4 regions of the Bowmanella yangjiangensis genome follow, and region 2 is predicted to be linked to each of the others. Evidence: predicted binding sites of a transcription regulator. Region 2 holds the regulator's gene; each other region holds the start of a gene.

The links. Region 2 encodes sigma-54, which starts transcription at its own class of promoters, with help from an activator protein. Its sites were predicted from a motif close to GTTGGCACGNNNNTNGNNT; they were not measured.
Region 1: a site for sigma-54 is predicted at 1,952-1,970, ahead of KJY73_RS03085 (EF-hand domain-containing protein). Genes of this name have one in related genera too.
Region 3: a site for sigma-54 is predicted at 2,919-2,937, ahead of KJY73_RS03135 (DUF1328 domain-containing protein). Genes of this name have one in related genera too.
Region 4: a site for sigma-54 is predicted at 3,300-3,318, ahead of fliE (flagellar hook-basal body complex protein FliE). Genes of this name have one in related genera too.

The regions. Positions count from the first base shown of each region.
Region 1 is NZ_JAHDJU010000001.1:677,743-683,108, reverse strand. It holds gene KJY73_RS03110 (lysophospholipid acyltransferase family protein) at 1-155, opposite strand, end outside; gene KJY73_RS03105 (phosphopantetheine-binding protein) at 148-396, opposite strand; gene KJY73_RS03100 (OmpA family protein) at 578-934, opposite strand; gene KJY73_RS03095 (calmodulin) at 1,030-1,248, opposite strand; gene KJY73_RS03090 (EF-hand domain-containing protein) at 1,321-1,539, opposite strand; gene KJY73_RS03085 (EF-hand domain-containing protein) at 1,617-1,841, opposite strand; gene KJY73_RS03080 (methyl-accepting chemotaxis protein) at 2,287-3,912, opposite strand; gene KJY73_RS03075 (putative porin) at 4,352-5,155, shown strand.
Region 2 is NZ_JAHDJU010000001.1:119,715-125,080, forward strand. It holds gene rluF (23S rRNA pseudouridine(2604) synthase RluF) at 1-3, shown strand, start outside; gene KJY73_RS00555 (HPr family phosphocarrier protein) at 14-286, opposite strand; gene rapZ (RNase adapter RapZ) at 283-1,131, opposite strand; gene ptsN (PTS IIA-like nitrogen regulatory protein PtsN) at 1,128-1,571, opposite strand; gene hpf (ribosome hibernation promoting factor) at 1,632-1,919, opposite strand; gene KJY73_RS00575 (RNA polymerase factor sigma-54) at 1,947-3,422, opposite strand; gene lptB (LPS export ABC transporter ATP-binding protein) at 3,511-4,236, opposite strand; gene lptA (lipopolysaccharide transport periplasmic protein LptA) at 4,241-4,759, opposite strand; gene lptC (LPS export ABC transporter periplasmic protein LptC) at 4,743-5,306, opposite strand; gene kdsC (3-deoxy-manno-octulosonate-8-phosphatase KdsC) at 5,303-5,366, opposite strand, start outside.
Region 3 is NZ_JAHDJU010000001.1:685,358-690,723, reverse strand. It holds gene KJY73_RS03150 (hypothetical protein) at 1-1,342, opposite strand, end outside; gene KJY73_RS03145 (NADPH-dependent FMN reductase) at 1,611-2,222, opposite strand; gene soxR (redox-sensitive transcriptional activator SoxR) at 2,358-2,834, shown strand; gene KJY73_RS03135 (DUF1328 domain-containing protein) at 3,003-3,179, shown strand; gene KJY73_RS03130 (hypothetical protein) at 3,208-3,516, shown strand; gene KJY73_RS03125 (diacylglycerol kinase family protein) at 3,625-5,241, shown strand.
Region 4 is NZ_JAHDJU010000002.1:1,336,189-1,341,554, reverse strand. It holds gene fliH (flagellar assembly protein FliH) at 1-131, opposite strand, end outside; gene fliG (flagellar motor switch protein FliG) at 153-1,211, opposite strand; gene fliF (flagellar basal-body MS-ring/collar protein FliF) at 1,214-2,911, opposite strand; gene fliE (flagellar hook-basal body complex protein FliE) at 2,926-3,252, opposite strand; gene KJY73_RS15120 (sigma-54-dependent transcriptional regulator) at 3,685-5,022, opposite strand; gene KJY73_RS15115 (sensor histidine kinase) at 5,019-5,366, opposite strand, start outside.

The DNA of each region.
Region 1 (5,366 bases), 560 kb from region 2:
CCAGCCGCCCGGGTCCGGGTACGTCTTGCCACAGCAAGAATCAAACGCGCCAAACCACCTGCCAGATAGGGGCGAGTGCGACGCGGTAAGCAAGTCAAAAATCGCAGCAGAACAACCACCGAATGCTGCTGTATGCTGATTCGCCCATCACGCATTAGCCTTGGCCTTTTTAATAAAGTCGGTGAGTGTTGCTACAGAATAAAAGGTCTCACTATCAAACCCAGCATCCTGAACATCCAGGCTGAAGCTCTGGCTGACTTCCGTCAACAGTAGCATCAAGGCCATGGAATCAAAATCGGGCATTTCTCCCAGCAATCGCGTATCGGCGTTAAAGTCTGTCGCCGGTCGACTGAGTATATTACTCAGTAATTCAGTTAGTTGAGTTTGAATATCCATACATGCTCCTACTCGTATTGAAGAGCACTATACATCCCGTATCGGACACAATTCCGTGAGCAAATTGTTGATAGCTGTAGGCAAGTGTATGGAACTGTTTGGGGCTAAACAGGCATAGCGAACGACAAAACGTTCGCTTTGGTTTAATGGTAAAAGGGCAAATCAGGTGAAGTCAAAGACGTTAACTTACTGAACATTGCTGAATAAGCACTGTCATCGCCGCACCTTGCAAAGACGGATGAGGAACAAGCAGATTCTGGTCTTCAACGATATGCAACAGACTGGGCCTTATACCAAAACTGATTAGCTCTCGCTTAACCGCTTCGGCTCGGGATAAGGCGAGACTTTCTGGCAATGCGTCCCCTGCACCAGGATCACGATAACCATAGATCATTGCCAGTGAACGAGGGTTTTGCTTAATCAGCTCAGCTTGTTGAAACAGTTTATCCAGTTCTGTGACGGGTATTTTGGCGCTGCCACTTGGAAAACCAACCAACAACTCTTTCAACGCCTGACGTTGTACATGAAAATTTGTCATCAGTCCCTCCAGCATATGGACCTGAATAAGCTTTCCCTGCAAGGGAAATGGCGCGCCCGTCCATGTGGCGCACCCAGGTTGAGAATTGTTAAGGCTTAGTTACCTTGAAACTTATCAAATTCTGCCCTTGTGATTTGGCCATCACTATCGGTATCAATCTGCTCGAAAACAGCTGCCAGGCGGCTATCTACCGAGGCTTCTTCCTTGCTTAGTGCGCCATTGCCATCCTTATCCAGGGATGTAAACAAATCAGCACCTGTTGCAAATGCCCCCATGGCAGGCAGGAAAAACAGAATAAATGCGAACTTTTTCATCTTAGTCTCCTTTGACTTTTGCAATGTCCCGGCCTGTCACACTGATAAGCAAGCCGGGTAAGATCTTAAGCTTTAGTTACCTTGATACTTGTCAAACTCAGCCCGAGTAATTTGGCCATCACTATCGGTATCAATCTGCTCGAAAACGGCCGCCAGGCGGCTATCTGCAGAGGCTTCTTCCTTGCTTAGTGCGCCATTGCCATCCTTATCCAGGGATGTAAACAAATCAGCACCTGTTGCAAATGCACCCATGGCAGGCAGGAAAAACAAAACACATGCGAACTTTTTCATAATATTCTCCTTCAACATTGGGACGACCCGGCCTGTCATTCAGCTAATTAAGGCCGGGTACGCTTTAGCATTAATGCTTAGTTGCTTTGATACTTATCAAATTCAGCACGAGAGATTTGGCCATCGCCATCGCTATCAATCTCATCGAACGCCGCAGCCAAGCGGCTTTCAGCAGAGGCTTCTTCTTTACTCAACGCACCATTACCGTCCTTGTCCAGGGCAGCAAAAAGGTCGCTGAGATTGCCGCTAGCCAAAGCACCAGTGGCAGGCAGGAAAAACAAAATAAATGCGAACTTTTTCATAACTTTCTCCTTCGACTTTGTTATTACCCGACTTGGTGTTAGTGCAAGTCGAGTCGGCATCGTTGCCGGGGTAGCGGTAACGGCGTTGTCGCTAGCGCTTGAACTAGACATTACAACTTCAATGCCAACTTTGTTTTTTTCTTTTAAAACAAACAGATAGAAAATTACGCGAGGAATTCATCAGTAAATACTGTCGCCTTGTCCCAACACTAAACGCGCAGATAATTTTTTATTCTTTAAAATCAAATAGATAGTCTGTCATCTATCTGAAACACAGTGCTCTGGGGCCTGTTTTGGCGGGCTTTTTACACTAGCGGTCAGACAAGGTTTCGCTCCGCGGCAGGGAGCTAACTCATTGTGTTACTGATAAAATCCGGTTGGAAAGGGTAATCAGTGGCAATCGCAGGTATAAAAAAGGCCGGAATGCCCGGCCTGTTGTAGATGATTAAATTCGGAATACCGACACCTGCCCCTGCAGATTCACCGCCAATCGCGACAGATCATCACTGGCTTGGGCATTCTGATTGGAGCTGTCAGTGACACTGGCAATGCTGGTGCTGAAGTCGTTGACATTAGCACTGATCTCATTGGCCACTGTCGTCTGCTCTTCGGTGGCAGTAGACACTTGAATATTCATATCGGCAATCACCGTCAGGGACGCGATAATGTCTTTAAGAACCTGTGAAGAGTCTTCTGCATGATTGACACTGTCTGTGGCCATCTGCTGTGCCTGACTCATACTTTCCACTGCGTCCTTAGCCGCCACTTGCAGTTTACCAATCATCTCGCTGATGGACTCTGTGGCCTTTTGGGTATTATGCGCTAGTTGTCGCACTTCATCGGCCACCACCGCAAAGCCGCGTCCAGAGTCACCAGCCCGGGCCGCTTCAATAGCCGCATTCAACGCCAGTAGATTGGTCTGCTCTGCTACATTCTGAATCAGTTGAACAACCTGGTTAATGTCATTGGCCTGACTATGTAACTGCTGAATGACTTCACTACTGCGATTAACCACACCGGATAATTGGTTTATGGAGTGGATATTCTGCTGTACCTTTTGCTGACCGAGCTGGGCCTGCTCATCAGCGTCATTGGCTTTTTGTGAGGTAAGCAATGCATTTTGCGCCACTTCTTGAATGGCCGCAGTCATCTCAGTCACAGCCGTCGCAATTTGCGTGCTTTGATGTTCCTGCTCATTGGCCGTGCTGGCAACTTGCGTACTGATAGCATGCATTTCCTCCGCTGAGGCGGCCAGAGTAGTCGAGGCCTGGATCACTTCCTTAACCAGTGTGTGTATGCGTTCCAGCATATTGTTAAAGCCTTTCGCCGTCTGGGCAATTTCATCCTGCCCAACCACACAAGCTCTTACGGACAAATCCGCCGAATCCGCAATCTTGGTGATAGTGTCGCGAAGACCTAGCAATGGGGAGTTGATAGAACGGTAGATCAACCAGGCTATTACTAACATCAATAAAAACAGTACCGCCATCTTAACGATGAAGAGCGTTACCGTTGTCTCATAATCTGCTGCCACCTGCTGACGAAATTTATTCGCTTCGTCCAATTGCAGTTGAATCAAATCGGCATAACTTGCACTCAAAGGATCGAAAGCCAGGTATAGCTCTCTGACAAAGCTATTAGGGTCAACAGATGAAAGACTGCCCTGCGCCATCAATCGGCGATAGTCAGCCAACTTCGTCAGTACGGCATTCAGGTTGGATTCAACCTGACGTACCAGTTGTTCTTCCTCGCTAGTCAGCTTGGTACCTTTATAGTCCTGCCATTGCTTATCTGCGGTGTCCTGCGCTGCCTGCATACGACGAGACAGCTCATCTTTGGAAATCACTCCAGCCCGGTATTTATGCAATATGTCGACAATTTCAACGGCATAATTGTCTGATACCACTTTAATTTGTTGCAGCGGTACCACTCTGTCTTTGTACAAACTATCGATTTGTTGGTTTAACTGACGAAGGTCCTGAAGGGAATTAAAGGCAGAAAGTGCAAAGAAAAATAGCGGTAAAGCAACCAGGATCACCAACCGCACTTTGACTGTTACTTGATTCAGCATGATGTATTCTCTTGTCACAGCGGAAAACTACATCCATAACTCATGTCCTCTCAAGCATATTTTTTGCCTGAGATCAGTCCTTTAGCGAATGGGACAAATTCAGTTTATGCCACTTATAGGCGCTTCTCCACTGAATAATGTCAGTTACTTAAAAACAGTTTAGAACACGGTTCTGGTCAAAAAATAACAAATAATTTAGTAGCTACCCTGTAGTCACAAAAAGTAACAAGCTAAAAAAACACAAATTCGGTTAACAAAAAGTAAAGGATAAAAACCATCAAATTACAATTGTGACAGTTTTATTTCAATATCGATGGATTAGACATCAGTTGAAACAATTCACCTGAAAACCACGTTATTTAAGGCTTCCAATCAAATCTCACAGCCGATAGGATGCGCGCCGCAAACTTGTTTGCAGAACAACAGATAAAGGAACATCATGAAAAAAATTAATGTAGTGCTGACTTCTCTTCTACTTTCCTCTTCCGTAGTAGCACAAGAATATAACCTGTTCAGTGAGCTGAACTACACGCGTGCAGAAGTAGGCCAAGCCGATGCCGACATTCTCGGTGTAAGCTCCATTTACTACTTTGACAAGAAAGCGGTATTGGGCCCACTGGCAGAACTGTCTTACATCAACGACAAAACCAATGTCTACGGTGCATACATTGATAGTGAAGGTGGAGTTAATGACCTGAACATCGGCGGCGAGTTGTTCTATAACAACTTCCTGTTTGGTGCCGAATACAACCGCGCCGAAGTAGGCAGCGACGATTTCGACAGCAGCACAGTTACCTTGGGTTACCTGATCAACCCTAACTTCCTGGTAAAAGCGGATTACACTGACTTAGAGCACGGCGGTTTCGCCACTTTCGGTGCTCAGTACACCCACTCTCTGGGCGGTGTTGACTATGTTGGTTTTAGCCTGAACGTTGACGATGAGTTCGACGTATGGACAGCGTCCAGCAAATACTTCAGTGCACTGGGCGAAGACCGTTTTATTGCCGCAGAACTGTCTGTGACTGACAACGACGGTGACACTGACTGGGGTATTAGCGGTGATTACTACTTCACTACTATGACCTCTGTTGGCCTGAGCTACGCTGACGAAGCGAGCGACGATGTTTGGGGTATCAACGCCAAGCATTACTTCAACACTAACTGGGCAGTATCTGCTGCTTACGCCAGTGCTGACGAAAACGATGCAGATATCTACAGCATCAGCCTAATTGGCCAGTTCTAATTATCAACCGATAATTGACTGACAAAAAAGCGGAGCCCAGGCTCCGCTTTTTTATGTTCAGGATGAACGGTATGCCGCGGTGGCATGGATGCCAAAGAGCGGCAATGTCCATGGAGGGACTGAATGACGACGTTGCAGGAGCATTCGTCGTCGATGTTCAGGATGAACGGTATGCCGCGGTGACATGGATGTCAAAGAGCGGCAATGTCCA
Region 2 (5,366 bases):
TGAGTGAACAACCTTATTCCGCTTCGTTGAATTTTTGCTGGATGAGTTGTTCAACTGCTGACAGCGCGGCTTGTGCATCCTGACCTTCGCTGATCACCACGACTTCCTTGCCCATACTGCTTTCCAGCATCATCAGCCCCAGCACGCTGGTGGCTGAGGCGGACTTTTCACCTTGTACCAGGGTGACCTGGGCATCGAATTGCACCGCCAGTTTAGCCAGCTGAGTAGCTGCTCTGGCGTGCAGGCCCAGCTTGTTCTGAATCAGCAGGGTCTTTTCTAATTTCATTTGCGTGATAACTCTCTGTGACGGATCTGCACATCCGGATGCACGGCCCTAAAGGTTTTTGCCAGACTCTCTGCCACAAAAACAGAACGATGCTGGCCACCGGTACAACCAATGGCAATAGTCACATAGCTGCGGTTATTCCGCTCCAGATGCGGTAACCAAGTGGATATCAGGTTCTGTATCTGCCAGATAAACTTGGTGACAATGGCCTGCGAACCCAGAAAAGCTTCAACCTGAGGGTCTAAGCCGGTGAGATTCTTAAGTTCCGGCTCCCAATGGGGATTGGGCAGGAAACGCGCATCAAACACATAATCAGCATCCTTGGGAATGCCATGCTTAAAACCAAAGGATTCAAATACCAGCACCAGGCGCGAGCTTTTCTTGCCCAGAATACGTTCTCGAACCAGCTCGGCCAGTTGATGTACTGACAGTTCACCGGTATCGATATACAAATCGGCTCTTTCGATTATCGGGCCGAGCAGCACCGACTCAGACTGAATGGCATCTGTCAGTGACTTACTGTGCTTGGACAAGGGGTGCAAACGACGGGTTTCGCTAAAGCGCTTAATCAGTACATCATCACTGGCGTCGAGATAGAGAATGGTTAACTCCCAGGTCGACGGCAGATAGTCGAGAATTTCGACCAGTTCTTCCGGGTCCTTGGGCAGATTGCGCACATCAATACTAACGGCCACCTGATCATATTCGTCCACCACAGTATGGGTGAGGGTAGGGAGCAGGTTAACGGGAATATTGTCTACACAGTAATAACCAAGATCTTCCAGCGCTCTGAGTACAATAGATTTCCCTGAGCCGGAACGACCACTGATGATGATGAGTTTCACACTATAGCCTCAAATAGTTCCTGATTTGATTGGGCGTGACGCAGTTTTTTTACCGTTTCCTTGTCATTCAATTTGGCGGCAATGGTGGCCAGGGTTTGTAAATGCCCTTGTGCCTGGTCCTCGGGGACCAATATAGCGAAAAATATGTCGACCGGTTGGTTGTCTATCGCTTCAAATGCGACCCCTGGCTGACTGGTAACCAATATTGCGGTTACATTACTCAGGCCGGCTAAGCGTCCGTGAGGAATGGCAATACCACAACCAATGCCTGTACTACCCATCTTTTCCCGGTTAAGTAAGCTAGTCAGAATGGCATCCTGGCCTATATCCGGAAGGTGTTGGGCGGCAATATCACTAATGGATTCCAGAATGCGTTTTTTGCTGGAGCCTTGTACTGCACATACAGTGCGGTCTGGGGTGAGGATGTCTTTGATTTCCATTTTGCGTTTTTTGTCTGTGTGGCCATAAACAGGCTAAGCCTGTTTATGGCATCAGTGGGCCTAATGGCGTTTCATCTTTTCCTTATGCTTGAGCACCTGGCGATCAAGCTTATCGATAAGACTATCAATGGCAGCATACATATCAGTATGTTCGGAAATAGCAAAGACTTCGGTACCGTTCAAATGTAATGTAGCCTCCGCTTTCTGGTTCAGCTTTTCGACATTCAGAATGACATGAACATTATTAATGTGATCGAAGTGTCTCTCCAACTTAGTAAATTTACTATCAACGTAGTCGCGAAGAGAATCGGTGATTTCAACGTGATGACCAGTAAGGTTGATTTGCATAGTGCCTCTTCCTTTTGTTGGCGAGTCTTACAGCAGACTCTTGCGTTGGTTAGATGGGGGAATCGATAGTGATTCCCGGTACTTGGCGATTGTTCGCCGGGCAACCATAATGCCTTGGTCGGCTAACAACTGCGCAATTTTGCTATCACTAAGTGGCTTGGCAGGTTTTTCTGCCGCCACCAGTTTCTTAATCAGAGCTCGAATAGCGGTAGATGAACATTCCCCGCCGCTTTCGGTTGCTACGTGGCTGGAGAAGAAATACTTCAGCTCATAAATGCCGCGTGGCGTATGCATATATTTCTGTGTGGTTACCCTGGAAATGGTGGACTCATGCATATCTACCATTTCTGCCACATCGTTCAATACCATAGGCTTCATGGCTTCTGGGCCGTATTCAAAGAAGCCCTGTTGCTGCTGAACAATACAGTTAGCGACCTTCAGTAAGGTGTCATTGCGGCTTTCCAGACTTTTGATAAACCATTTCGCTTCTTGCATGTGCGAGCGAATAAACTGGCTGTCGCTGGAATTGCGCGCATTGCGGCTCATGGCGGCATACTGCTGGTTAATACTCAGCTTAGGTAAGCTGTCAGGGTTCAGCTCTACTATCCAGCGCCCATTTTTCTTGGCAACAGATACGTCCGGTATAACGTATTCCGGTTCGCTGGTGACAATGGCGCTACCAGGGCGTGGATTGAGCGTTTGCAGTAACCGCAGTGCTTCGCGTAATTCTTCTTCTTTAAGACGCGCTTTGCGCATCAGAGTTCGGTAATCTTTGGCAGCCAGCAGATCGCTATATTCATTAATCAATGCTTTGGCTTCTTCCAGCCAAGGCGTGTCCGGTGCAAATTGACGCAACTGCACCAGCAGACATTCCTGCACTGAACGGGAGCCTACCCCAACCGGATCAAACATTTGAATGCGCTTCAGTACACACTCAATTTCATCCAGTTCTACCTCTTCGTTTTCAATATCCAGGCTTTGCAGGATATCTTCGGTACTGACTGTCAGGTATCCAGACTCATCAATACTATCGATAATGGCAATGGCAATGGCAGCATCGGTTTCACTGAAAGGGGTCAGACGCATCTGCCAAAGCAGGTGATCCTGAATATTGTCAGAGGTTTCCCCCTGGTAAATGGCATCATCATCACTGGCTGTAGAAGACGAAGCGGGGGCCGAAGAGGCGCTGTAGTATTCATCCCAAGTGGTATCTACGGGTAACTCATCGGGCAGTTCCTGCTTTTCCAATGCGTCGCCGGCTTCCAGGCTCTCGCTGTGCTCGCCATTAGAAAGAGATTCATTGTCGGGACTATTTAAATCCTGCACGTCTCCGGCAGAGAAGTCCTGTCCGTCATCCGCTTCCAACAATGGGTTGGAGTCCAGGGCTTCCTGGATTTCCTGCTGTAGATCCAGCGTGGACAACTGAAGCAGGCGGATGGCCTGTTGCAGTTGCGGCGTCATAGTGAGCTGCTGGCTGAATTTTAGTTGTAATGCGGGCTTCATCTACTTCTTATTATGTTCCAATGGCCTTTCAAGATATTGATATGGGCGTTTTAGCAAAGGTCAAGGTACCCTGCGGCATACGCCTTAACTATAGCCTGAATTGTTCTCCGAGGTATACATCTCTCACCTGCTTGTCATTCAACACCTGTTCGGCGCTGCCTTCGGCGATTAATTCACCATGGCTGACAATATAGGCTTTCTCACACACATCCAGGGTTTCACGAACATTGTGGTCGGTGATCAGAACGCCGATTCCTCTGTCTTTGAGATGATGGATAATCTTTTTAATATCGCTGACAGAGATAGGGTCGACACCGGCAAAAGGTTCATCTAACAAAATAAAGCGAGGATTGGCAGACAAGGCTCTGGCAATTTCAACCCTGCGCCTTTCACCGCCGGATAAGCTCATGCCGGTGCTATGCCGGATATGGTTAATATTGAACTCATCCAACAGAGCGTCGGCTTCTTGCTCGCGTTGTTCCTGATTCAGCTCTTTACGTGTTTCCAAAATAGCCATCAGGTTTTGATATACCGTCAACTTGCGAAAAATGGATGATTCCTGTGGCAAATAACCTATGCCACGACGAGCTCGAACGTGCATAGGTTCGTGGCTGAGTTCTTCGTCGTCGATAAAAATTTGGCCTTTATCCATGGGCACCAAGCCAACAATCATATAGAAAGAGGTTGTCTTACCCGCACCATTGGGTCCCAGCAGACCAACTATCTGTCCGGCGCTGACTTGCAAACTGACATCACGCACCACCTGGCGGTTTTTGTAGCTTTTGGCCAGATGTGAGGCCTTCAAGGTGGGCATGCTGTTACTTCTCCTGCACGGGTTTTTTCTTCGGTTCAGGCTGGAATATTGTCTCTACGCGACCATCTCCGTCATCTGAACCTTGGGCAACCAACTGCTCTTTCTCCATGTTGAATTCGATTTTATCACCGCTGACACTGCTACTGTTTTGATGTAGCTCAGCATTTCCGCTAAGCGTCAGTGTGCGTTTTTCTACATGGTATTCGATATGGTTTGCCAACGCTCGAATGCGACTACCATCTGCCATGGTTTGCTGATATTCGGCAGGATTACCGCGGGCGATAAAAATTTCCCGGCCTTTACCCTGCTCGGCATTTACTTCCACTTCACCCGCTTCAATGCTGAGTGAACCCTGAGTGATTTTTACATCTTCCCGAAAGATGGAGATTTTGTTGATGCCATCTCCGGACTGGAATTTAGAGGCCACTCGGATGGGTTCATTGAAGTCCTGATTGATGGCATTGGCAGCGGCGCTGATTAGCAAGGCGGTCAGCAGCAGGTTCAGTTTAGTTGTCTTTGCCATAGATGGTCTCTACGTGATCCAGTAATTCAAATTGTTTGTTATTCATATCAGCACTAAAACCATTGCCGCGAATGGTGTAATTGACGCCTGAAATAGTCACGGGCTGGTCTGAATGCATGATCTTGTTGTTGAGATCGATTTCAATAAAGCTGGTATTGATGGTTTGTAAAATGCCGTCTTCACTGAGACTGCGGATCTCAACATTGGTTTCCAATTGGATGCGGTTGTCTTCATATAAGGTGCCTTCCTGGGCGGTAATTTCCCAAGGGGGCTCATCAGCCTTAACAAACACGCTGTATTGAGGCTGTTGAAACAAGGTAAAACCCAGGGCTTCATAATGTTCCATGACGGTAGCATGGATGCTGTGGGTGAGAACCCCTTCCTCGTTATACAGGTTGGTTTGCATATTGCGCGCCTGATAATTCGGCTGCCATACATCTTCCCTGGGTTGGTTTGTCTGGGGTTGTTCGCTGTCCTGCCACCAGTTGTAGTTGGTGGCCACAATCAGCAAGAACAGCAGAAGTATACTTAAGGTTAAGCGGTTCATATGCTGCTGCCGTGACTGATGGTCAGTTTATCCTGGGCCTGCAGGAGCAGGTCACAAACC
Region 3 (5,366 bases), 570 kb from region 2:
TGGCAGTAGTGACGGTTTCTTTGCCTGTGGCAGACAGTGCCGCACAAGCTGCGATAGACGACTTGATGGATGCACGGTTTGTCACAATTTCATCAGCCGCGTCACCTGAGTAGTTGATACACCAGGTTTGGGTTGCCGCTTCTTTCTTCAGAACCATGTTGTAGAAAGTGGCGTTGATGAAATCATCCAGCTTCATGGCCAAAGAAGGATCGTCGTCACGGGCTGACATTTCGTCAGTGGTGATAACAGTCACGTTAGCAATATGTGGTGCAGAAGCTGGCGCCTGAGCGGTGGATGAACCTTTACGGCCGTCCGCTTCAAATCCGCCATTACCCATGTTCAGGGTTTCACCACTGGCATTTTTTACGCTACCGTGTTTAATCAATACGAACTGGGCATTACCCTGCCAACCAGCATCGATGTCCAAGCTGTCATCCTGAGTATCAGTGATAACTATGTGCTTCAGGTTTACCGCACCACCGAACAACTCGATACCATCATCGTAACCGGCGTAAATATCGATATAGTCGATTTCAGTACCAGAACCTACAGAGTTCAGGAACAGTGAGTTCAGGTCGTTACCCACTTCAGCACCCGCTGGCAGACCACCTGCATAGTGGATTTTCACAAATTTCAGTGAACCGCTGTCGTCCTGGTTGTTATTACCACCGTAGTAAGACACTGCACCTTCACTCTCAGCGTTACAGCTGCCAGCTGTACGCTCTGCGTCAGAACACTGGTCAGTGATACCGAAACCATTGATGATCACACCGCCCCAGTCTTGTGGAGAAGGGCCTGAGCCTACGGAGTCAAGGGCAGCGATAGCGTTAGCAGAAGTAAAAGTAATTGGCTTAGCCAGTGTACCTACCGCTTCGATATTGGCGCCACGGTTAATCTGAACACGAGACGCCGCGTTGTCGAATACCACGGTTGCACCAGCATCAACGGTCAGGGTAGGACCGTCCATATCAACACTACAGCCCTGGCTGGTGTTACAGTCCTGACCTACAGCCAGAGAACTCTTAAAGTAATGCACCAGGTCAGTACCTAATGTCACGTCAACGGTCAGCGGCTTAGCTGCGCTTACGAAGGTAGTGGAGTAAGTACAAATCTTGCTGCTGCTGTCATAGGTGCCCTGCACCGTTTCACCGCTGGCTTCATAGGAAGCACAAGGATTCTCATCACCGCCATTATCGCCACCGTTATCACCACCGTTTGATGGAGGGTTGTTTACAGTGCTGTTGTCGTTAACGGTTGGGGTGATATTGATATCTCCGCCACAGCCAGCCAGTACCAGGGCTACAGCAACGGCAGATACCTTAAACATGGTTTTGAGTTCCATTGAGCTCTCCGAAATTTTGAGAATATGGGTTAACAAATCGGAGGCAAGGTTAACTGGCGAGAGTGACACTTTTGTTACAACGCCGCAGTGTCACAAAAGTTTCACGGAACTTTTCAGTTCCAGCAAGAATAAGCTATCTCATTGTTTTTAAAGAAAGTGTATTAATTATTCAGCATCTTCTTATATTCAAAGCCGTTGTTTGTCAGGCAGCAACGGCTTGAAGAGCGTGGAATTTACGGCTACGCAAAATGACAAAACGGCGGACCACTCAGCCCGCCTGACAGGCTAGCCTTAAGGCCATCCCGTCTTGAGACAACCTGCGGTGGCGCACATCTTCGTGACGGGCCTGTTTGAGCGCACTTGCCCACCAACTGAGTTGGTCCAACATTTTCAGCAAGGTGCGGCGTGGGCGTTCTTGCTCACGAAGCACACCGTTTGAATCGAATTGTTCCCAGGCATTAATAAAACACACCGAATCTCTGACACTGGCACTTTGCAGTTCCACAAATACCTGTCTGAGTTGTTCGACCGCCCGCAGCCCGCCGGATACCCCGCCATAACTCACAAAACCTACCGGCTTGGTATGCCATTCGGAACTGACAGAATCAATCAGTTGCTTCAAGGGTGCAGGAAAGCTGTGGTTATACTCGGGTGTGACCACAATAAAGGCGTCCGCCGCCCCAAGCTCAGAACGAATGCCTTGCATAACCAGTTCAGACAGTCCGCCAGACGGCTCACAAAAGTCTTTTGGATCTATTAAACTCAGGCGAAATGCATTCAGTGCAGCTAATTCCCCCATTAACCAATCAGTCACACGCTCACACAAGCGTCCCTCGCGGGTACTGCCCATAATAACGGCGATATTCAGTTTGTCTGACATGCAATACTCCTTGCTAGGCGAAGAACAGATTCACTCAGCGGCCTAAATCATTTTTACACAGCACTATTACTGATTTACACAGCCAGCGATGTCACTTAGGCTAAAACCTCAAGCAAGGTTAAGGTCAAGCGTCAGATGAAAAAAAATTCTGAAACAAACCCAACTGATTGTGGCAAGCACACAACACTGAGCGTTGGCCAGGTTGCCAAACGCAGCGGCATTGCCGTCTCGGCGGTACATTTTTACGAACAGAAAGGACTCATACAAAGTCGCCGCAATGCGGGCAATCAGCGTCGCTATCATCGCGATGTACTGCGACGTATTGCAGTGATTAAAACCGCTCAACAAGTCGGCGTGCCTCTGGCCAAGATAGCCCATGCCCTGTCGTCGTTACCCGACAACAAAGCACCTAATGTTGAAGACTGGGCGCACATGTCGAGTCTGTGGCTGGACGATCTGAACCACAGAATTGATACCCTCATCGCCTTGCGAGACAACCTCAGTAATTGCATTGGTTGCGGCTGCTTGTCCCTACAACATTGTTGGCTGAGAAATCCCGGTGATACCTTATCCCAGCAGGGTTGTGGCGCCAGACTGATTGACCCGGACTGAGACTCAGCTCCTGCCCAAAGCAGCATGAAGAAATGCCTTCAGAGTAACGCGCTGAGCAATTAAAAACCCCCTGACCAGATAGGTGTTGGCACAGTTCTGGCTTATTAACTTTTGCGACTCATTGGCTGGCAAGCAGAAGGATCGCCGGCCGAAACAACAGGAGGCTTTATGTTAGGCTGGGCACTTACCTTTTTAATTATTGCCATTATCGCCGCGTTATTAGGATTTGGCGGTATAGCAGGAGCGGCAACAGGTATCGCGAAAGTCATCTTCTTCGTGTTTATTCTGTTGATGCTGATATCACTGCTAGCCAATGCGTTAAGAGGAAAACGACCAAAACTGTAAATTCAGCTTAATTAACGGAGTAAATATCATGAACAACAAAACTTTAGCAGTGGCAATGTTACTGGCGACCCTTGGCCTGACGGCTTGTGATAATGCTGGCAAAGCCGAACAAGCTGGCGAGAAAGTTGACCAAACCGTTGAGCAAGCCGGTGAAAAGCTGGATGACGCGTTGGAACAAGCAAAAGACAAGATGCAAACCGCTAAGGACGATCTTGAGAACCTTGCAGAAGAAACCGGCGAGAAGCTGGATGACGCTGCACAGACCAGCGCCGATAAATTAAAGGAACTTTGCGAAAAAGCGAAGGAGAAAGCCGAGTTTAAAGACAAGGAATGCTAATAATCAACAGGGGGGCGAAAGCCCCCCTTTTCACTTTGACTCAATAGCCATTTTTAGCTGCGAGGCTTTTTATTCGGCAAATCGCCAGTCTGGTTAAAAGGAGGACGAATGCCGGTTGCGATGTATTACCTAAGTGGCTGTCTAGCTGCCTTTGTTCTGTTTTTACTCTCTCCATGGATGGCCCTCAGTATCATCCTGGCCTGGACCAGTTTGTCATTACTTGCGGTGGGTCTAGCCTATCTTTTCAACTATCCGGCCTTATTTCGCAAACGGGCTGACGGCTCGATTCCCATAGCCATTCGCTGGCTTTTCATTCCATTTTTATTTGGTGCCACGCTTTACAACTATTGGGCCAGGAAGCGGGACAAGGTGCCGCAGGTACAGAAAATCACGGATCAGCTTTACCTTGGTGCCCGATTATTTAGCCGCGACTTGAACTACCTAAAAGCACAGGGTATTCGAGCTGTGTTAGACGTTACTGCTGAGTTCAATGGTCTGGATTGGGCCATTGAAGAACAGCCCCTTCACTACCTGAATGTACCCGTATTGGACCATAGCGCACCGAATGCCGCACAACTAAATCAGGCCATCAACTGGCTACACCAACAGCACCGCCAAGGGCGTAAAGTGCTAGTGCATTGTGCCCTGGGGCGGGGACGCTCGGTGTTAGTCGCCGCTGCTTACCTTTTGGCTACACAGCCAGATAAATCGGCAAATGAGGTGCTGGACAGTATCCGCGCTATACGCCAGACAGCCAGACTAAACCGCTGGCAATTTAAACAACTAGAGTACTTGCATCAGGAAGACAAGTTGAGATTTGCGGTAAACGCCTGGTTAATTGCAAATCCAGTGGCGGGCGGCGGCAAATGGCAGGACTGTAAAGCGCAGATAGAACAACAACTTGCCCCTAGGCTCGCGCTAAAAATAAAACTCACCAGCCCTGACGAGAACGGCCGAAAGTTGGCTGAGCAAGCCATCAAGGCGGGGGCAGACATAGTAATAGCCTGCGGCGGCGACGGTACCATCACAGAAGTCGCTTCGGTGCTGACTGACACCCAAGTGCCGCTGGGCATCATTCCGATGGGAACCGCCAATGCCCTAAGCTATGCAATTTGCGGCATCAAAAGCAAAGTATTTCCCATAGATACGGCCTGCCAGGCTATTTTGGAAGGGGAAGTTCGCGCCATTGATACTGCCAGATGCAACGGCAAGCTGATTTTGCTATTAGCCGCCGTCGGTTTTGAACAGCAGATGATTGAAGCCGCCAATCGTAAAGAAAAGAATGCACTGGGGCAATTTGCTTACTTATTGGGACTTTGGCGCGCAATTGAGCAAAATCAAAACCTGCAACTTGAGGTGCAGTTTGATGATGAGCCCGCGCAGACTCTCCACACTCACAGTCTGGTGGTCGCCAATGCAGCGCCGCTTACCACCTTATTAGCCCAGGGAGATGGCGAACCCGATCTGGCTGACGGCAAACTGGATGTCACCTGGTTGTCACCCAGCGAAAACTCAACACAGCATCTGTTAAGCCTCACCGAGCTGGCTTTGGCAGGTATCAGTCCAACAGGGGAAAACATCCACCATCGTCAGATAACCCGCATTCGTATCGATGGGCCAGATCTCTCGAGCTATGTGATTGATGGCGAGGTATTCGACGACCTTCCGCTGGATATCCAGATTCGCCCGGCGTCCCTAAACGTTTTGGCACCGACCCTCAAATGACATGACTCGCAGCCCTGCAAAATAGGGGCTGCGAGCAATTGTCGGGCTGTGGGGACATTAGTGACCAACACCTCGTTAACCCTATCCCACATGCTGTAGAAACGGCTGAAGAGCCCGCCAATACA
Region 4 (5,366 bases), on a different contig from region 2:
CACTCGCTACTGCGATTAATAGCATTGGTTTTATCTGCAGGTTCAGGCTGCGCATCTTCCATAAAAGGGAGATCCCAGGAGCGCACTCCAGGTTCCTGGCTTTGATACTTGAGGATTTTGGAACCGCTCATCCACTTTTACCCCGTTATTAATTACAGGAACTCGTCGCCGCCACCGCCGCCCAGCATAATTTCGCCGGCGTCGGCCAAACGACGGGCCACAGACAGAATCTCTTTCTGCGCTGCTTCCACTTCGCTGATTCGAACCGGTCCCATGGCTTCCAAATCGTCGATAAGCATTTCGGCTGCCCGTTTGGACATGTTTTTGGTGATCTTTTCTTTGACTTCTTCGTCGGCACCTTTGATGGCCTTGAGCAGCGCATCCTGCTGCACCTCGCGCAAGATAGTCTGCATGGCGCGATCGTCCACATCGGCCAGGTTGTCGAAGACGAACATCAGATCCTGGATCTGCTGACTCATTTCTTCGTCCTGCTCGCGGATGGCATCCATCAACTGACCTTCGATATTGGTGTCCAGGTAGTTCATGATGTCTGCTGCTGACTTCAGGCCGCCCATCTTGGCTGCCTGAGCACCGGCCTGGCCGGCGAACTGTTTCTCCATAATCTCATTCAATTCCTGCAAGGCGGCTGGCTGCACTTCTTCTAAGTTGGCGATCCGCATCATCAGATCCAAACGCACTTTTTCAGGGAACTGCGCAATGATCTCCGCCGATTGTTCTGCATCCAGGTAGGACAACACAATAGTCTGGATCTGCGGGTGCTCATTACGAATAATGCTGGCCACCTGTTTAGAGTCCATCCACTTGAGTGAATCCAGGCCTTTGGCACCGCCGCCCATCAAGATCTGATCAATCAGATTCGCCGCTTTATCTTCACCCAATGCAGCCGTCAGGGCTTTACGCACAAACTCCTGGCTCTGGAAGCCAATGGTGCTGTAGTTTTGAATTTCTTCAATAAAATGCTTATGCACCGCCGTGATTTTGTTTTGCGTCATGTCTTCCATGCTCGCCATCGCGGTACCCAACCTTTGCACTTGCTTGGGTTCAAGGTGTTTCAGGATCTGCGCAGCATCTTCTTCCGACAAGCTCAGTAGCAAGATAGCGGCTTTCTCTACCCCTTCGAGCTTACTGACATCATAACCAGGGCTGGACGTTGCTTCTTCTGGAACTTTTGTTATTTGTCTGGTTGCCATGCTTATTCATCCTGCATCAGCCAGCCCTTAACAACCTGGGCTGACAACTCGGGTTCGTTCGCCACCAGCGCACGTACCGCTTTAAGTATATCTTCATCTTTATGCAGATCCGGCAGCATCAAGGAGCCATCCGGTGCAAAGCCTACCTGGCCTTCGTCAAATTCCTGAGACAGCATACTGATGGTTTCATCGCCCAGATCCAAGCCGGAGTCGGCATCGAAGGCATCAGCCTCGCGGGTATCTTCTGGGTAAATAAGTTTCTTAAGCATGGGTCTGACGATAGCCAGGATCAAGGTGATAATCACCAGACCGCCGACCACCAGACGCAACGCCCGCATAAACCATTCCTGCTCCCACAGCGGCACTTCAGTAACCACCAGATCATCAATGCGGCTAAAGGGAATGCTAACAACTTCTAAGGAGTCGCCTCGGGTTACGTCAAAGCCGATACCGCCCTGCAGTACCCGACGAATATTCAACAACTCTTCTTGCGTTTTTGGCACAGAGGTAACTGTACCATCTGCTGCGGTTTGCTGGGTGTGATCTACCGCCACAGATACCGACAAACGACGAATAACCCCCGTTTGCTGTTTAGTATGGCTGATGGTGGTATCCAGCTCGTAGTTGCGTGTCGCTTCTTTGTGTGAGCGGCCCGGGGTTACCGACTTGGCATTATTGCTATTGGCCTGCTCGGGAATATTCGAATCCAAAGGCGGCTGATTACTCAGGGCTCCGGGAATACCGGCGGCAATGCCCCCCACCGAGTTCTCTTCCACCGTCATTTCGCTACGCACCGCAGGCAGGTCGGGATTATAACGCTTCTGAGTTTGTTCTACCGCAGTAAAATCCATGCTGACATCCACTTGGGCGGTGTAATTACCCAGGCCAAGAACCGGGATCAGAATGGAGTCAATTTTCTGCAGATACTCAGTTTCGCGATGTTTCTCAATTTCATATTCTTTACGTGACCTTGCAGCCAGAGAGTCCTGCGAACCTGAGTTTAACAAGCGACCATTATTATCTGTCACTGTCACTCTGCTAGGCTCCATACCCTGCACGGCAGAAGCCACTATATCCACCACGGCATCCACTTCTTCGCCGGATAGTACCGCACCACGACGCAGGGTTAATACCACAGTGGCACTGGGCTTTTTCTCAACCCGGGCAAACACACTTTCTTTAGGTAGCGCTAACAGCACATTGGCGCGAGTGATAGCACTGATTTCCTCGATAGTACGGGCCAACTGCTGCTCACGGGCATGCTTCAGGCGCTCTTTCTCAACCCGCTGGCTTACCCCAAAGCCCATATCCTGCATGATGATATCGGTACCGCTATTGGCTTCCTGGCTAATGCCCTGGCGAGCCATGCCCAGCTTGATATTCTGGTACTGATCTTCGTTTACATAGACGACGTTACCGTCCAGACGATAGTCAATCTGGTTTTGATCCAGGTAGTCCAGGGTTTGAATGAGCTCTTCGGTAGGCATTTTGGCCAGAGGACGATAATCCGGTTCTTGTGCCCAGATCACGATAAATACCGCAATGGCCACACAGATAACCAGTGCCACAATCAGGGTAATCTGACGCAGCAGATCGATACCGCCCATGCCTTCCATAAAACCGGAACGTTGCTCCGGTGTGTTATCCGCTTCAGGACTGTTGCCTGTTACGGCCAATTCTGTACCAGTTGCATCTGCCACAATCTAGTCTCCCGTTACACCGGCATATTCATGATTTGCTTGTAGGCTTCCAGTACCTTATTGCGCACCTGCACTGTGGCTTCAAAGGCGATACCGGACTTTTCCTTGGCAACCATGACATCCACCAAACTCAGACTGGTATCACCCATATCAAAAGCAACTTGTTTGTCTCTGGCATCAAATTGCAGACCGTTGACGTTATCCAATGCCGTTTTCAGCATATCACCAAAATTCTGAGAACTCGGGTTGCTGACCAGCGGTTGAGCCTGAGCGGCATCCATACCGGCCTGACGGGCCAGTGACTGAAGTTCGCTGTACAAAGACTGTGCCTTGATGTCCATTGACTGCTCCAAACTCATCGGTGTGGAAAATTTGACTAACAAAGGCATAGCAATACTGATGCCAACATATATAGCCCTTTATTTTCAAAGAGTTAAAATGCACAGAAGAGGCGGATGACGGGAAATTGGCGGCTAACCAGGCTGGTTGAGGTAGATAGATAGGGGGTTATCTCGGTGTTTTTTCTAAGTCCCCTTCATGGTGAAAAGCTAAATTCATATAAACTCGAAGTGCACAAAGGAATAACAGGTTGTCTACTACCCCACTTAACACCTTCGCGACCTTAGTGCCCTTTGTGGTAATCAGCAAAATCCACATAACCACAAAGCACAAGAAGGCCACGAAGAAATACGAGGCCTGCTACTTCCCCAATTAATATCTTTGTGTTCTTCGTGTCCTTAGTGGTGGCACGTAAATTTCAACAAAGCATGCAATCAAGCTGGGACTTCTATTCCCACATCACGCATTCTGGCCAGTTTGTAACGCAAAGTCCGTGGACTGATCCCCAGCTTGTCAGCTACGGCCTTACGACTGCCATTGCATGACTTAAGGGTATCCAGAATAATCTGATGTTCCTGCTGCTGCAGTTCCATCCCCAGTTTGCTGCCTTCCGGCTCACAGTCCAGTTCCTGAACGTCCTGTGGGATATCCTGTTCCAACATCAAATCCAGGGCATCAATTTGGTTATCACTGGCCAGAATCAGGGCTCGCTGGATCACATTTTCCAATTCACGCACATTACCCGGCCAACTGTAATGTTGCAGTTTGTTCCTGGCAGCGGCGGTCAACTGTGGGATTGGGGTGCCAGCTTTTTGGCTGTGCCTGTCAATCAGATGCTGAGCGAGAGGAATGATGTCCCCTGGACGCTGTACAAGGGGTGCCCAGGTCAAGGGAAATACGTTTAAGCGATAGTACAAGTCTTCGCGAAACTCGCCCTTACTCACAGATTGACGTAGATCCCGGTTACTGGTGGCAATCACTCGCACATCCAAATCAATGGTTTTGCGACTGCCAAGGCGTTCCACTTCCCGCTCCTGCAGAACACGCAATAACTTGGCTTGAAGGCCAAGATCCATCTCAGTGATCTCATCCAACAAAATGGTGCCTCCCTGTGCCTGCTCAAACTTACCAGGACAGGCTTGCAATGCACCGGTAAAGGCGCCCTTCTCATAACCAAACAAGGTAGCTTCCAGCATATTTTCTGGAATAGCGGCACAGTTAATCGCCACAAAAGGTTGCTCTGCGCGGCCAGACTGATCATGTATATAGCGAGCCAAAACTTCCTTACCCGAGCCACTAGGACCCAGTACCATCACGGTAGCATCGGCCTTAGCGACCTTCTGTGCCAGCTCCAGCAACTTTTTACTGGCCGGGTCGGCCACCACAGGCTGTCGAGACTCAACCTTTTGCGCCGGCGCATAACGCCCCACCAGATTCAACAGTACCTGCGGTGCAAACGGCTTCGCCAAATAATCGGTAGCGCCGTCTCGCATAGCCTGTACTGCATCATCAATAGTGGCATAGGCTGTCATCAGCAACACCGGCATATTAGGCAGCTTCTGCTTGATGCTGCGCAGCAAGGATAAGCCGGACATCTGGCCCATTTGAATGTCACTGACCACCAGATCAACTTCTTCCTGATTCAGCAACACCATTGCCGCTTCGGCGCAATCGGCTTCGAGGATCTCATATCCACCCAGCAGCAAGGTATCGATCAGTGCTTCACGCAAACCTGCATCATCTTCAACAATTAAAATTCTGCTGTTACTCATCCTCTACACTCCTTAGGCGTTAGCGCCGGCTCCAGTTGCCGAAGCAAGGGCAGTCGAATCTCAAACCTGGCACCGCCCTGCTCTACATTGCTGACACAAACATTACCCTGATGCGACTGGGCAACGGCCTTAACCACCGCTAAGCCCAGGCCGGTTCCCTGAGACTTGGTGGTGTAAAAGGGGTCAAAAATATGGGTTAGCTCGGTTTTCGGTATACCCGGGCCATTATCTGCGATAGAAATAACCACCTGCTCTTCGTTGCCGGGGTCGCGGTTGGCCTGCAGGTGAATGCGACAACCTCTTGGCATAGCCTGAATACTATTGTGAATAAGGTTCTGTAATGC